DNA from 3 places in the Dactylosporangium sp. CA-139066 genome. Region 2 is predicted to be linked to each of the others. Evidence: riboswitches for the same ligand, from Rfam matches in the RefSeq annotation. Region 2 holds a riboswitch; each other region holds the start of a gene.
The links. A riboswitch is a leader RNA that binds a small molecule or an ion and turns the genes downstream of it on or off. The one in region 2 is predicted to bind cobalamin.

Region 1 (4,159 bases), 590 kb from region 2:
CCGGGCTTCGGCGCCATGTCCGCTCGCTCCACCGGATCATTGTCGCGCACAGTGACGGCAAATCGGGCAAAACTCCTTAGATGACCGGAGCCCGCCGGGCCGATCTCGCGCTGCGTTACCGACCGGTCGACCGATTGCCGCCCCTGTACGCCAGGGCCGGTCCGGCGCCGTGGGCGCGCGACCTGTCGTGCAGGTCGCAGCGCTGAGAGGCCCGGCCCCGCCGGGCCGCCCGAGGCGGTCGGGTGCACGCGTCCCGCCGTTGCCGCATCCGGTACCCGGGGCCGGACCTCTTGGGAAGCGGCGTTCCATCCCGTTCCATCCGGGCCGGCGCCCGTCAGCGCGATCGACAGGTCGCGGTTGTTGCCGGTGGACCTTCGCTGTCACGATCGTTGGAACGGGTCAGCCACATTCGCCTTCGGGGGCGCGCATGACACATGGCACCGAGCAGACCGCGGTCATCGTCGCCGTCGAGGCGGTCGAGCCGCTCGTCGGCCGGTTCCGGGCCGCCTATGACCCGGCCGCGGGCTGGGGCGTCGGCGCGCACGTGACAGTCCTGTTCCCGTTCGTGCCGGCGGACGCGCTCGACGCCGCCGCGCTGGCGGAGCTGGCCGCCGCCGTCGCCTCGGTGCCGCGGTTCAGCGCCGCGCTGACCGCCGCCCGCTGGTTCGGCGATCGCGTGCTGTGGCTGGCCCCGGAGCCGGCCGACGGGTTCCGGGCGCTGACCGCCGCCGTCTGGGCGCGGTTCCCGGACTATCCGCCGTACGGCGGGCAGCATGCCGAGGTGATTCCGCACCTGACGGTCGGCGACAGCGCGCCCGTCGACCTGATGCGCGCCGCGCAGGCCGCGATCGAGCCGATGCTGCCGGTCCCGTTCGAGGTCGCCTCGGCCCGCCTGATCCGGGGCCGCGCCGCGCCGGACTCCTGGACGACGGTCGCCGACCTGCCACTGGCCGGCTGAGGCCAGGCCCTCTGGACACGCTCGGCCGGCGCGCCGGGTAGCCTGCCGTTCGGCACGAACTGTTGCGAGGTGCCCCGGCGGCGACGGCGGGGAGAATCGGGAAGCCGGTGCAAGTCCGGCACGGGCCCGCCGCGGTGACCGGGGAGCTGCCGCCCACCACGTGTTTGCGTGAGCCACTGGCCATACCGGCTGGGAAGGCGGGCGGTGAGGTGACGATCCGGGAGTCCGAAGACCGGCCTCGCGTGGTGGCCCCGGCGTGCGCCGGGGCATGATCGCAGCGGGAGCCTGCCCATGACGCACGACCTGTACGAGATCATCCACCGCCGGCGCGACGTGCGCGGCGAGTTCACCGGCGAGCCGATCCCGGACGCCGTCCTCGATCGGATCCTGACCGCCGCGCACGCCGCCCCGAGCGTCGGCCTGTCGCAGCCGTGGGACTTCGTCGTCGTGCGGGACCCGGCGCTGCGCGGGGCCTTCCATGCCCACGTCCGCGACGAACGCGACGTCTTCGCCGCCACGCTGGACCCCGACGCGGCCGCCCGCTTCGCCCGAATCAAGATCGACGGCGTGCTGGAGTCGACGCTGTCGATCGTGGTCACGTACGACCCGCAACGCGGCGGACCCGCGGTCCTGGGCCGCCACGCGATCGCCGACGCCGGGCTGTACTCCGTCTGCCTGGCCGTGCAGAACCTGTGGCTGGCCGCCACCGCCGAGCACCTGGGCGTGGGCTGGGTCTCGTTCTACCGCGAGGACTTCCTGCGCGACCTGCTCGGCATCCCGGCCGGCATCCGCCCGGTGGCCTGGCTCTGCGTCGGCCCGGTCGCCCGCCTGCAGGAGGTCCCGGACCTGGAGCGCCACGGCTGGCGCCGCCGCCGCCCGCTGGAGCTGGCCCGCCACGACGACCGCTGGGGGCAGCGCACCTGACTGCCCGCAGCTGCTGCAGGCAGCACGGCGGTCACCCCGCCGAGCGGTCCCCGCCGCCCCGTGCATCGAGGTGGCGGCGGACCCGGTCCAGGCGGTCCGCCAGGTCCGGCGCCTCCTCGCGCAGCCGGCCGAGGTCCGAACGGCGGTGCAGCTGGTGGGTCCACAGCACCGCCCGGCCCTGTTCGAGCACGGTGACGGACGCCGCCGCGTCGCCCGCCTCGACCTGGGCGGCTGCGGCGTGTCCGGCGACGCCGACGGCCTCGGTGGCCAGGTGGCGCTCCTGGACCCGCCGGTCCAGGCCGACCCAGGCGACCAGAGGGAGCTCGGCGACGGCGCGGGCCAGCAGCGCCGCCGCGTCCGGCCCTTCGCCGCGGGCGTGGGCGATGTCCCCGGCGACGACGGCGGCCTGCAGCCGCTGGCGCGGGCTGGCACCGGGCAGCGCCGATGCCTCACGCAGGCGTTCCAGCGCGGATGCCTGATCGTCGCCGCGGGCATCCCGTGCATAGCGCAGCATGAGGAACGCCGCGTGATCACGCAGGGCCGGCGCGCGCTGGGGATGATCGGCGGCCAACCGGTCCGCAGCCTGACCGGCGAGACCGATCGCCTCGTCGAGGGCGGGGTTGGTGGCGGTCGGGTCCCGCATGATCAGCGCGAAGGCCAGGTTCAGGGCCAGGCCGGCCCACCAGGCCGAGCCCGCCGCCGCGGCCAGGCCGGTCCGCAGCGTGGCGACCGCGTCATCCGCGTCGCGCTCGTCGCCGCGCCGCCGGTACCGCTGCATGAGCTTGCCGCCCAGGTTCGACAGCAGCACCAGCCGGTCGACGTGGGTCGCCGGTTGATCCCGCAGCGCGTCGCGGAGTTGGTCGATCGCCTCGTCGAGATCGGCCGGGCGGTCCAGTTCGGCCGCGCGCTCGGCGAGGGCCTCGGCGAGCGCGGCCCGGCGTTCGCTGCGCCGCTCGGGCGGTTCGCCCGCCGCCTCGGACTCGGTTACCGCTCGCCGGCCGGCTTCGACGGCCGCCTCCAGGTCCTCCGGCGCGCCGTGGTACGCGAACCGCATCCGCAGGCTCATGCTCAGCACGGCCAGGCAGTACGAGCGGCCGTCGGCGCTCGGCCGGAGCGCCACGGCCTCGCGGCCCAGCGCGATGGCCTCGTCGAGGTCGGCGATGCGGCCCGACGTGTCATACCGGACCCGCATCAGGTCCGCCAGTTCGCTGGTCAATCCGGCGCGCTCCGCGCCGGCCGGCTCGGCGTCCGCCAGCCGGGACCGGATGATCCGTTCGGACTCGGCCAGCATCTCCGGCGCCGCGCCGATCCGCTGGCACCACGCGAGGAGCAGCCGGGCCAGCCGCACCGCGCGGCGCTGTTCGCCCAGATCGGCACCGGCCGCGCGGTCGCCGGCGGCGACCCGGGCCGCGGCCACCGCGGTACCGAGGTCGTCGAGCGCGCCGGTGCTCGCGAACCGCGACTCGAACACGTCGGCCCACGCGCCGGGTCAGGACGATCGCGCCGCGGACCGCGTTCAGGGCGTCGTCCAGGTCTTCGGGAGCTCCAGTCCGATCGAACCGCGCGAAGATCAGGCCGCCGAGATCGCTGAGCCCGTCGGCCCGCTGCGGTACCGCCCGGCCCGGCAGATCGGCGGCGGTCCGCGCGTGGCCAATGGCCTCGTCGATGTCTTCGATCGGGCCGCCGTGCTCGAAGCGGATCCGCAGGGCCGTGGCCAGCATGCCGAGCTGCATCGCCCGTTCCTCGGGCTCGCCGGCCGGCTCGGCGACCACATCCCGGCTGATCTGCAGGCACTCGTCGAGCAGGTCCGGGTCCGGGTCGGCCTCGTACCAGGCCCGCAGCGCATTCGCCAGCGCGATCCGCGTCAGCGCCGCCCTCCGGTCGTCGCCGGACACGGCCACGGCCCGGCGGAAGTTCACCACCGCGGCCTCGACGTCGGCGGCATCGCCGGTCTGCGCGAACCGGTCCTGGAAGGCCCGCCCGCGACCGACGATCGCGTCCAGCGAGGACAGGTACGCGGTGATCTGCGGCGGTACCGCGTCCGGCGCGACCCGGCCGATGCCCTCGAAATAGCTGACCGCGGCCTGGAACTCCGGTTCCCGCGGCCGCGGGGTGGAGATCACCCGGGCCCAGTACAGCCGGGCCAGGGCGTAGGCGCTCTCGAGGTCGATGCCGCCGTCGGCGTCCATGGCGCATTCCCGCAGGGCGTCGGCCTCGGCCAGCGCGGCGCCGCCCTGAACGGCGTCGGCGTCGCCGGTCTCCGCCAGCCGGGCCACC
Region 2 (4,159 bases):
CGTGGGGACGGCCGTGGGGCTCGGGGCGTACCGCCGCAATCGGCGCATCATGCGGCGCGGCGCGCGACTGCCCGCGCAGATCGTGGCGGCGGAGGCGGAGCAGACGCCAGGCCCGTACTCGGCGCGGCTGCGCAATGTGCGGCTGCGGCTGCGCTTCGAGGGCATCGAGGATCACGAGCTGGACTTCCTCGGCTACCGGCTGCGCGCCGACGACGCCGCGGCGCTCACGCCGGGCGCGACCGTGCAGGTGTGGGTGCTGCCCGAGGATTTGTCGGAGGTCCGCATCGCCCGTCCGGACGGCGTCGAGCGGATCCTGCCGTTCCAGTCCGCCCCGGAGGTTGCCGGCGAGTACCCCACCGGCGGCATCGACGGCCTCGGCACGCTGCTGGACCGGCCGAGCTGACCGCATGCGACCGATCCAGGAGGTCGTGGCGCGGATCCGGTACGACGCCGCGATCGACGCGAGCCGGTTCGTCATCGGCTACGAGGAGCGCGGCGCCGGCATCCGCGAGTCGCCGCTGCCCGCCTTCGTCGCCGGGTCGGACGTGCCGTGGCATCGCATCCGGTACGTCCGCGCCGGCGACACCGTCGTCTGGGACCGGCAGGCCCGCATCGACCTGGTCGGCGCCGACCTCGCGGCGCTGAGCCCGTCCGCACCTGAAACCACGCCGCCGCCGTTGGCCGGGGAGCCGGTGCAGGTCGCGGTGTACAACGTGCTCTCCGACGCCCACGACCGCCACCGCACCTACCCGCACCGGCGGTTCCCGGCCTGCGTCGAGCTGCTCGGCGGCCTCGGCGCCGACGTCATCGCGCTGCACGAGGTGACGCACGAGCTGTGGTCGGCGCTGCTCGCCGCGGACTGGGTGCGGTCGCGCTACCACGTCTCCGACGGCCCGGCACCGGACGCCGCCTACGGCACCGTCCTGCTGAGCCGCCGGCCGCTGCGCTTCGAGTCGCACCGGCGGCTCGTGGTCGGCGTCGACGGCCGGCGGGTCGCCTTCGCCGCCGCCCACCTGACGAGCAACCGCGCGCCGGACGCGCCGCGGCGCCGCGCCCGCGAGCTGCGGGTCCTCGACGAGCGGCTGTCCCGGCCCGACGTCGAGGACGCCGTGATCCTCGCCGACGTCAACTTCGGCGACGACACTCCGATCCCGATGCCCGGCCTCGTCGACGTGTGGCCGGCCCTGTACCCGTACGACCCGGGCTACACCTTCGACCCGGGCGCGAACCCCCTCGCGGCGATCGGCGACCCGAACGGCCGCCCGGGCCGCCTCGACCGGATCCTGCTGCGCGGCGAGCACCTGGTCCCGGTCGAGATCCAGCGCTTCGGCGACCGGCCGTTCGCCGTCGACGACCGCCCGCGGTACGTCTCCGACCACTTCGGCCTCACGGCGCTGCTGGTCACGGCTGGTACTTGAACCCGATCCCGCGCACGGTGAGCAGATGCCGCGGCGCGGCCGGGTCGGGCTCGATCTTGGAGCGGAGGCGCTTGATGTGCACGTTGAGGGTGTTGCTGTCCTCCTGGATGCCGTCCCAGACCGCCTCGATGAGCAGGCCGCGGCCGAGGGCCCGGCCCGGGTTGCGCACCAGCGTCTCCAGCAGCTGGAACTCCTTCAGGGTCAGCTCGAGCGGCTGCCCGGTGACGGTCGCGATGTGCGCCGCCGGGTCCAGCGCGACCGGCCCGGCAGTGATGACGTCTGACCGGCGGGCGCCGGCCGGGCTCGGGCAGCGGCGCAGCACCGCCCGGATGCGGGCGACGAGCTCGCTGATCCCGTACGGCTCGGCGACGTAGTCGTCGGCGCCGTGCTCCAGGGCCGCGACGATGTCGTCCTCGCCGCCGGCGCCGACGACGATGATGCCGGCCGTGGACCGGGCCCGCAGCGCCCGGCACAGCGCCGGGGCCGGCAGATCCGGGACGGCCGGATCGAGCAGGACCAGGTCCAGGCCGCCCGCCAGGATCTCGTCGAGGGCCTCGGCGGCGGTCGCGGCCGATCGGACGTCGAGGTTCTCGCGGCACAGCACCACCGCCAGGTGGTCGGCCTGGACGAGCAGCAGGCGGGTCACGGTCCAGGCGCCTCCCTCGCGGACGGTGCGCGGGCACGATCGCGCAGCGGCTCACGCTGCGCCACGCGTCCTGAGAGGACCCTGAACGTGGCGAGCGCGACACGCCGACACACCATCTGGTGTTTCGCTTTCTCGATGCCTCCCATATATGGTGTTGCCCGCAGCTGGTTCGCCCGTCCCGCCAGGACGGGCGTCGCAAGAGGGAACCCGGTGCAAGTCCGGGACTGCCCCGCAGCGGTGAGTGGGAACGAAAGCCGTCAACGAAGCACTGGGCCGCCCGGTCTGGGAAGCGACGGCCGGTAGGCGACCGAGCCCGGTCAGGCCCGCGAGTCCGAAGACCTGCCAGCGCGCCGCGCGCCCAACCGGGGTGTGTGGCGGTCGAAGGCTGCGCGGGACGGCCGACGCCAACGCCGATGACGGCCGTGCCGTCCTGCGGTGGCGTCGCCCCTGCGCCGTGACGAGGGGGACACACATGATGCAGGTGCGCAAACGCAACGGCGACCTGGAACCGGTCGACGTCAACAAGATCGTCAAGGCGGTCGAGCGGTGGGTCGGCGACCTCGACGAGGCCGACCCGCTGCGGGTCGCCACGAAGACGATCAGCGGACTGTACGACGGCGCGACGACCGCCGAGCTGGACCGGCTGTCGATCCAGACCGCGGCGGAGCTCATCGGCGAGGAGCCGCAGTACTCCCGCCTCGCCGCCCGGCTGCTGGCCGCGTTCGTGGACAAGGAGGTACGCGGGCAGGGCGTCGCCAGCTTCAGCCAGTCGATCCGCTACGGCCACCAGCTCGGGCTCATCGGCGACGAGACGGCCGCGTTCGTGGCCGCCAACGCGCGCAAGCTCGACGACGCCGTCGACCTCGACGGGGACCTGCGCTTCGAGTACTTCGGGCTGCGCACCGTCGCCGACCGCTACCTGCTGCGCCACCCCGAGACCCGGCTCGTCGTGGAGACGCCGCAGTACTGGCTGCTGCGCGTCGCCTGCGGACTGTCGCAGACGCCGGGCGAGGCGATCGGCTTCTACCGGCTCATGTCGTCGCTGGCGTACCTGCCCAGCTCCCCCACGCTGTTCAACTCCGGCACCCGGCACACCCAGATGTCCTCCTGCTTCCTCGTGGACTCCCCGCGCGACGAGCTCGACTCGATCTACGAGCGCTACCACCAGGTGGCGAAGCTGTCCAAGTTCTCCGGCGGCATCGGCATCGCCTGGTCGCGCATTCGCGGGCGGGGCGCGCTGATCCGCGGTACCAACGGGAAATCGAACGGCATCGTGCCCTTCCTGAAGACCCTGGACGCCGGCGTCGCCGCGGTGAACCAGGGCGGCCGGCGCAAGGGCGCGGCCTGCGTCTACCTCGAGCCGTGGCACCCGGACGTCGAGGAGTTCCTGGAGCTGCGCGACAACACCGGCGAGGACTCCCGCCGCGCGCACAACCTCAACCTGGCCAACTGGATCCCCGACGAGTTCATGCGCCGCGTCGAGGCCGACGCCGACTGGTCGCTCATCGACCCGTCCGACGCCCCGCACCTGCCCGACCTCTACGGCGACGCGTTCGACGAGGCGTACCGGGCGGCCGAGAAGCAGGCGGTGCGCACCGTCAAGGCCCGCGAGCTGTACGGCAAGATGATGCGCACCCTCGCCCAGACCGGCAACGGCTGGATGACGTTCAAGGACCGCTCCAACGCGCTGTCCAACCAGACCGGGGCGCCGGGCAACACCATCCACCTGTCCAACCTGTGCACCGAGATCCTCGAGGTCAACAGCGACGACGAGACCGCGGTGTGCAACCTCGGCTCGATCAACCTCGGCGCCCACGTCACCGCCGGCGGCGTCGACTGGCAACGGCTGCGCGACACCGTACGCACCGCCGTGGTGTTCCTCGACCGGGTCATCGACATCAACTACTACCCGTCGGCGCAGGCGGCCGCGTCCAACCCGCGCTGGCGCCCGGTCGGCCTCGGCCTGATGGGCCTGCAGGACGCGTTCTTCACGCTGCGCCTGCCGTTCGACTCCGCGGCCGCGCGCGAGCTGTCGACGCGGGTGCAGGAGGAGATCCTGCTGACCGCCCTGGAAACGTCGGCCGAGCTCGCCGAG
Region 3 (4,159 bases), 4.0 Mb from region 2:
ACCTTGTCCCGCCGCTGGTACGCGTCGCGCAGCAGCGACAGGATCGCGGTCTTCACCACGCTCATCCGCTGGCGGGCGGCCATGGAGCCGGACGCGTCCACGACGAACAGGACCAGGTTGGCCTCGCGGCCGACCTTGACCGCCTCGCGGACGTCGCGGGCCTCGGCCCGGCGCGCCCCCCGCAGCGCGGCGGCGCGCACGGTGTCGGGGACGTGCAGGCTGGTGAGCTTGCCGCCGAGCGGGGCGCGGGAGCGCACGACGCGGCCGTGCCGCGAGAGCGCGGGCGAGCGCCGTCCGGCGTGCGAGCCCGCCTGCCGGTTGGCGCGCCCGGCGATGCTGAGGAGCTTCGGTTTGTACGGCAACCCGGCGAACGCCAGCTCCTGGCTCATAACCGATGAGTCGGATACATCGGATTCGTCCGCTTTTTGTGGTTCGAAGCGTGCGTCACGGTCGGGCGAGCGGGGGCCGGGGGTGCTGTCGTCGGCGCCCCGGTCCGGGCCGGGGCCGGCGTCGTTCGCGTCGGGGCCGCCGTCGCCATCGTCCGGGCCGGGGCCGCCATCGTCGCCGCCGCCGTCGGGGCCGCCGCCCTCCGGGCCGCCGCCGTCGGGGCCGCCGCCGTCCGGGTCATCGTCGTTCGGATCGTCGTCGTCGGTGTCGGGGCCGGCCTCCTGCTCCAGGACCTCCTCCAGGCGGTCGCGGTCGGCGCCCGGCGGGTCGAGCGGATCGCGGCGCCGGCGGTGCGGCAGCGCGAGCCGCGCCGCGTCCCGCACGTCGTCCTTCGTCACCACCGTCCGCCCGTGCCACGCCGCCAGCGCGACCGCCGTCCGGGCGACGACGATGTCGGCGCGGAGCCCGTCCACGCGGTACGCCAGGCAGATCCGCGCGATCCGGTCCAGCTCCCGGTCCGGCAGCGCGACCCCGCCGAGGCGGGACCGGGCGGCGGCGATGCGCGTCGCGAGCGCGGCGTCGGCCTCGACGTAGCGCGCGGCGAAGGCGGCGGGATCGGCCTCGTAGGCGAGGCGGCGGCGCACGACCTCGGCCCGCGGCGCGGCCTCCTGCGGCGCGGCGACGCCGACGACGAGCCCGAACCGGTCGACGAGCTGCGGGCGCGGCTCACCCTCCTCCGGGTTCATCGTGCCGACGAGCAGGAACCGGGCGGCGTGCTTGACCGACACGCCGTCGCGCTCGACGTGGGCGCGGCCCATCGCGGCGGCGTCGAGGAGCAGGTCGACGAGGTGGTCGGGCAGGAGGTTGACCTCGTCGACGTACAGCACGCCGCGGTGGGCGGCGGCCAGCAGGCCCGGCTCGTAGGCCTTGACCCCGTCGCCGAGGGCCCGCTGCAGGTCGAGCGTGCCGACGACGCGGTCCTCGGTGGCGCCGACCGGCAGCTCGACGAGGGCGGAGCGGCGCCGCTCGAAGCCGGCGCCGGGCGTGTGCGGCCCGTCGGGGCATTCGGCGTCGGGCGCGGCCGGGTCGCAGGCGAAGCGGCAGCCGGAGACGACCTCGACCTCGGGCAGCAGCGCGGCCAGGGCGCGCACGACCGTGGACTTGGCGGTGCCCTTCTCGCCCCGCACGAGGACCCCACCGATGGCCGGCGACACGGCCGTGAGCAACAGGGCCAGGCGCAGGTCGGCCAGGCCGACCACGGCCGAGAACGGATACGGCGGCGTCACGGGCACACTTCCCTTCGGCGGGTCCGCGCCCGCGAAACGGCTGGAGCAGCAGCGGCCGGAGTCTCCTGACTCCCGGATCGCCGCCGCCACCTCGGCCTTCCAGCCGACCCATCACATCGAATGAGCTGGCCGTGGCCCGTGCGCTGAGGGACGGCTCCCCGGTCACAGTGGCGGGACCGTCCCGGTTTCGCACCGGGTTCCTCCGCATACCGCTTCCGGCCATCGTGTCCCACCGGCCCCGGGGCCGTCAACGTGACGCGGTGTGACCCTCACGATCGTCCACGGCCTGCCGATGGGCCGGACATGCGGCGTTGGCTGGACTCGGCCGCGCAGCTCGGGCTCTGCGTGGTGCTCGTGGCGATCGCCCTGATCGCCGCGACCCCGCTGCGCCTGCCGCCGCTCGCGCCGGAGACGTCGGTGGCGCCGCCGGGCACGCGCGCGATGTGGCTGTGGCGGCAGGACGAGCCGCGGCCGGTCGTGGACTGGGCGGCGGCCAACGGCGTGCGGGCCCTGTTCGCGTACTACGACCCCGAGGCCGGCCCGGCCGAGCTCACCCGCCTGCGGGAGCTGCAACGGCTGTGCGAGGCCGCCGGGATCGTGCTCGACGCGCTCGGCGGCGATCCCGCCTGGACCACGGACCACGCGACGGCGCTGGCCTGGGCGCGGGGCGCCGCGGCCACGGGCCTGTTCCGCGGCCTGCACCTGGACGTGGAGCCGTACCTGCTTCCCTCATGGACCCAGGAGCAGGCGGCACTCGTACCCCGGTTCCTCGCGCTCCTGGACGAAACGAACGCGGCCACGGACCTGCCGGTGGAGCTGGACGTCCCGTTCTGGCTGCCGACCGTGCCCACGCCCGGCGGCGGCAACCTCGCCGACGCGGTCCTCGACCGGGTCGACGGCATCACGGTGATGAGCTACCGCAACACCGCCACCGGCAGCAACTCGATGCTCGGCGTCGCCGACGACCTGCTGCGCCGGGCCGGGCGGGTCGCCAAGCCCGTGCGGCTGGGCGCGGAGACGCAGCCGCTTCGCGACTGCGGGTACTGCAGCTTCCACGGCGACTCAGCCACCCAGCTGCACCGGACGCTGGCCGCGGTGGACACGGCGGCGCAGCGGTACCCGGCGTTCGCGGGAATCGCGGTGCACCAGTACGACACCTGGATCACGCTCACCGGCTAGCTCAACACCGCCGCCGCACCGCCGATCAGGCAGACCGACACCGAGACACCCCGGGAAGGACCCCTCCGATGCGCCGTTCAGCCTCCATCGCCCTCGCGTGCGCCGCGGGCGCGGCCGCCATCGTCCCCGCGGCGGCACCGGCCTGCGCGGCGACGACCCCGGACTTCGGCCTGGTCGTGCCGGTCCTCGCCCCGATGCTGCCGGGCCAGACGGGCTGGGTGAGCACCATGTGGGCCGCCACCGACGACATCTGCAACGTCAAGGTGACGGCCACCGGCCCCGGCGTCACGGTGAAGTACCCGACGAACACCGCGGCCTACTCGTCGCTGTCGAAGGGCGACTCCCTCCAGGCCGGCCACCTGGACTACGCCGCCTTCAACGTGGCCCTCAACTCCTCGACGCTGCTCGCGCTGGTGCCGCTGAAGCTCGACTACTCGTACACGACCAGGGCCGACGGCGCGACGTCGTGCACGGGTACCGCACACACCGGCTCCGTGACGGCGACCCTCCCGGTCGTGGCGGTCACCGGCGACGCCGTGGTGCAGAAGACGGCCACCGTCACCGTCCCCAAGGCCACCCCGGTCTGGCAGCAGCTCGTCTTCCAGTCGCGCCGCGCCGGCGTCGACGACCTGCGCATCACGGTCTCGGGTGGCCCCGCCGGCCTGGTCGTGTCGTACCCCGCCGGCCGCGCCTACACCGCCCTGAACAAGGGCGCCGGCCTCGCCGTCGGCACCGACGACTACGCCGCCGTGAAGTTCGACGCCTCGGCCGTGGCCACGGGCACCTACAGGCTGACGGTCAAGCTCGCGTACGGCACCACCACCGACACCAACGACCTCACCCTCGTCGTCGCGTAACGCGGGTCCGGCGGGCCGGCTTCACCGGCCGGTCCGCCCCCGCCCGGCAGAGAGGCATGCTTCCGATGTTCCGCAACCGTGCCGTGCTCACGGTGACCGCGTTCGCCCTGCTGGCGGGCGCTTCCGCGTGTGGGAAGTCCTCGGACACCACCCCGCAGGAGATCAAGGCCCCCGCCGCCACGTCGTCCGGCCCGCCGCCCCAGGAGCGCCGCGAGACGATCTTCCTGGACGCGACGGCGGCGCATCTGTGCTCGGTGCAGTCCCAGGTCTACACGGACCCGAACGCGATGGCCTCCGCGTACGCCTCGCGCCCCATCTACACGGACCTGACCGACGCCCAGGTGGACGAGTTGCAGCGCCGCGTGGTGAGCGACCCGGCTTTCGCCGACCGTCTGACGCGGCGCATCCAGGCCACGTGCGGCTCCCCGTCCGCTTCGCCGACACCCTGAC

Region 1: it holds a riboswitch for cobalamin, as region 2 does, so the genes downstream of both, bluB (5,6-dimethylbenzimidazole synthase) here and ACQEVU_RS18730 (ribonucleoside-diphosphate reductase subunit alpha) in region 2, are expected to answer to the same signal.
Region 3: it holds a riboswitch for cobalamin, as region 2 does, so the genes downstream of both, ACQEVU_RS36770 (VWA domain-containing protein) here and ACQEVU_RS18730 (ribonucleoside-diphosphate reductase subunit alpha) in region 2, are expected to answer to the same signal.

Annotation. Positions count from the first base shown of each region.
Region 1 is NZ_JBNJNH010000001.1:3,508,152-3,512,310, reverse strand. Features, by position in the region: gene ACQEVU_RS15995 (EAL and HDOD domain-containing protein) at 1-32, opposite strand, end outside; gene ACQEVU_RS15990 (2'-5' RNA ligase family protein) at 428-958, shown strand; cobalamin riboswitch at 1,009-1,213, shown strand; gene bluB (5,6-dimethylbenzimidazole synthase) at 1,250-1,882, shown strand; gene ACQEVU_RS15980 (hypothetical protein) at 1,914-3,353, opposite strand.
Region 2 is NZ_JBNJNH010000001.1:4,097,818-4,101,976, reverse strand. Features, by position in the region: gene ACQEVU_RS18745 (hypothetical protein) at 1-403, shown strand, start outside; gene ACQEVU_RS18740 (RNA repair domain-containing protein) at 408-1,418, shown strand; gene ACQEVU_RS18735 (response regulator transcription factor) at 1,402-2,064, opposite strand; cobalamin riboswitch at 2,213-2,425, shown strand; gene ACQEVU_RS18730 (ribonucleoside-diphosphate reductase subunit alpha) at 2,537-4,159, shown strand, end outside.
Region 3 is NZ_JBNJNH010000001.1:8,050,117-8,054,275, forward strand. Features, by position in the region: gene ACQEVU_RS36770 (VWA domain-containing protein) at 1-1,673, opposite strand, end outside; cobalamin riboswitch at 1,732-1,876, opposite strand; gene ACQEVU_RS36775 (hypothetical protein) at 1,977-2,852, shown strand; gene ACQEVU_RS36780 (hypothetical protein) at 2,921-3,709, shown strand; gene ACQEVU_RS36785 (hypothetical protein) at 3,775-4,158, shown strand.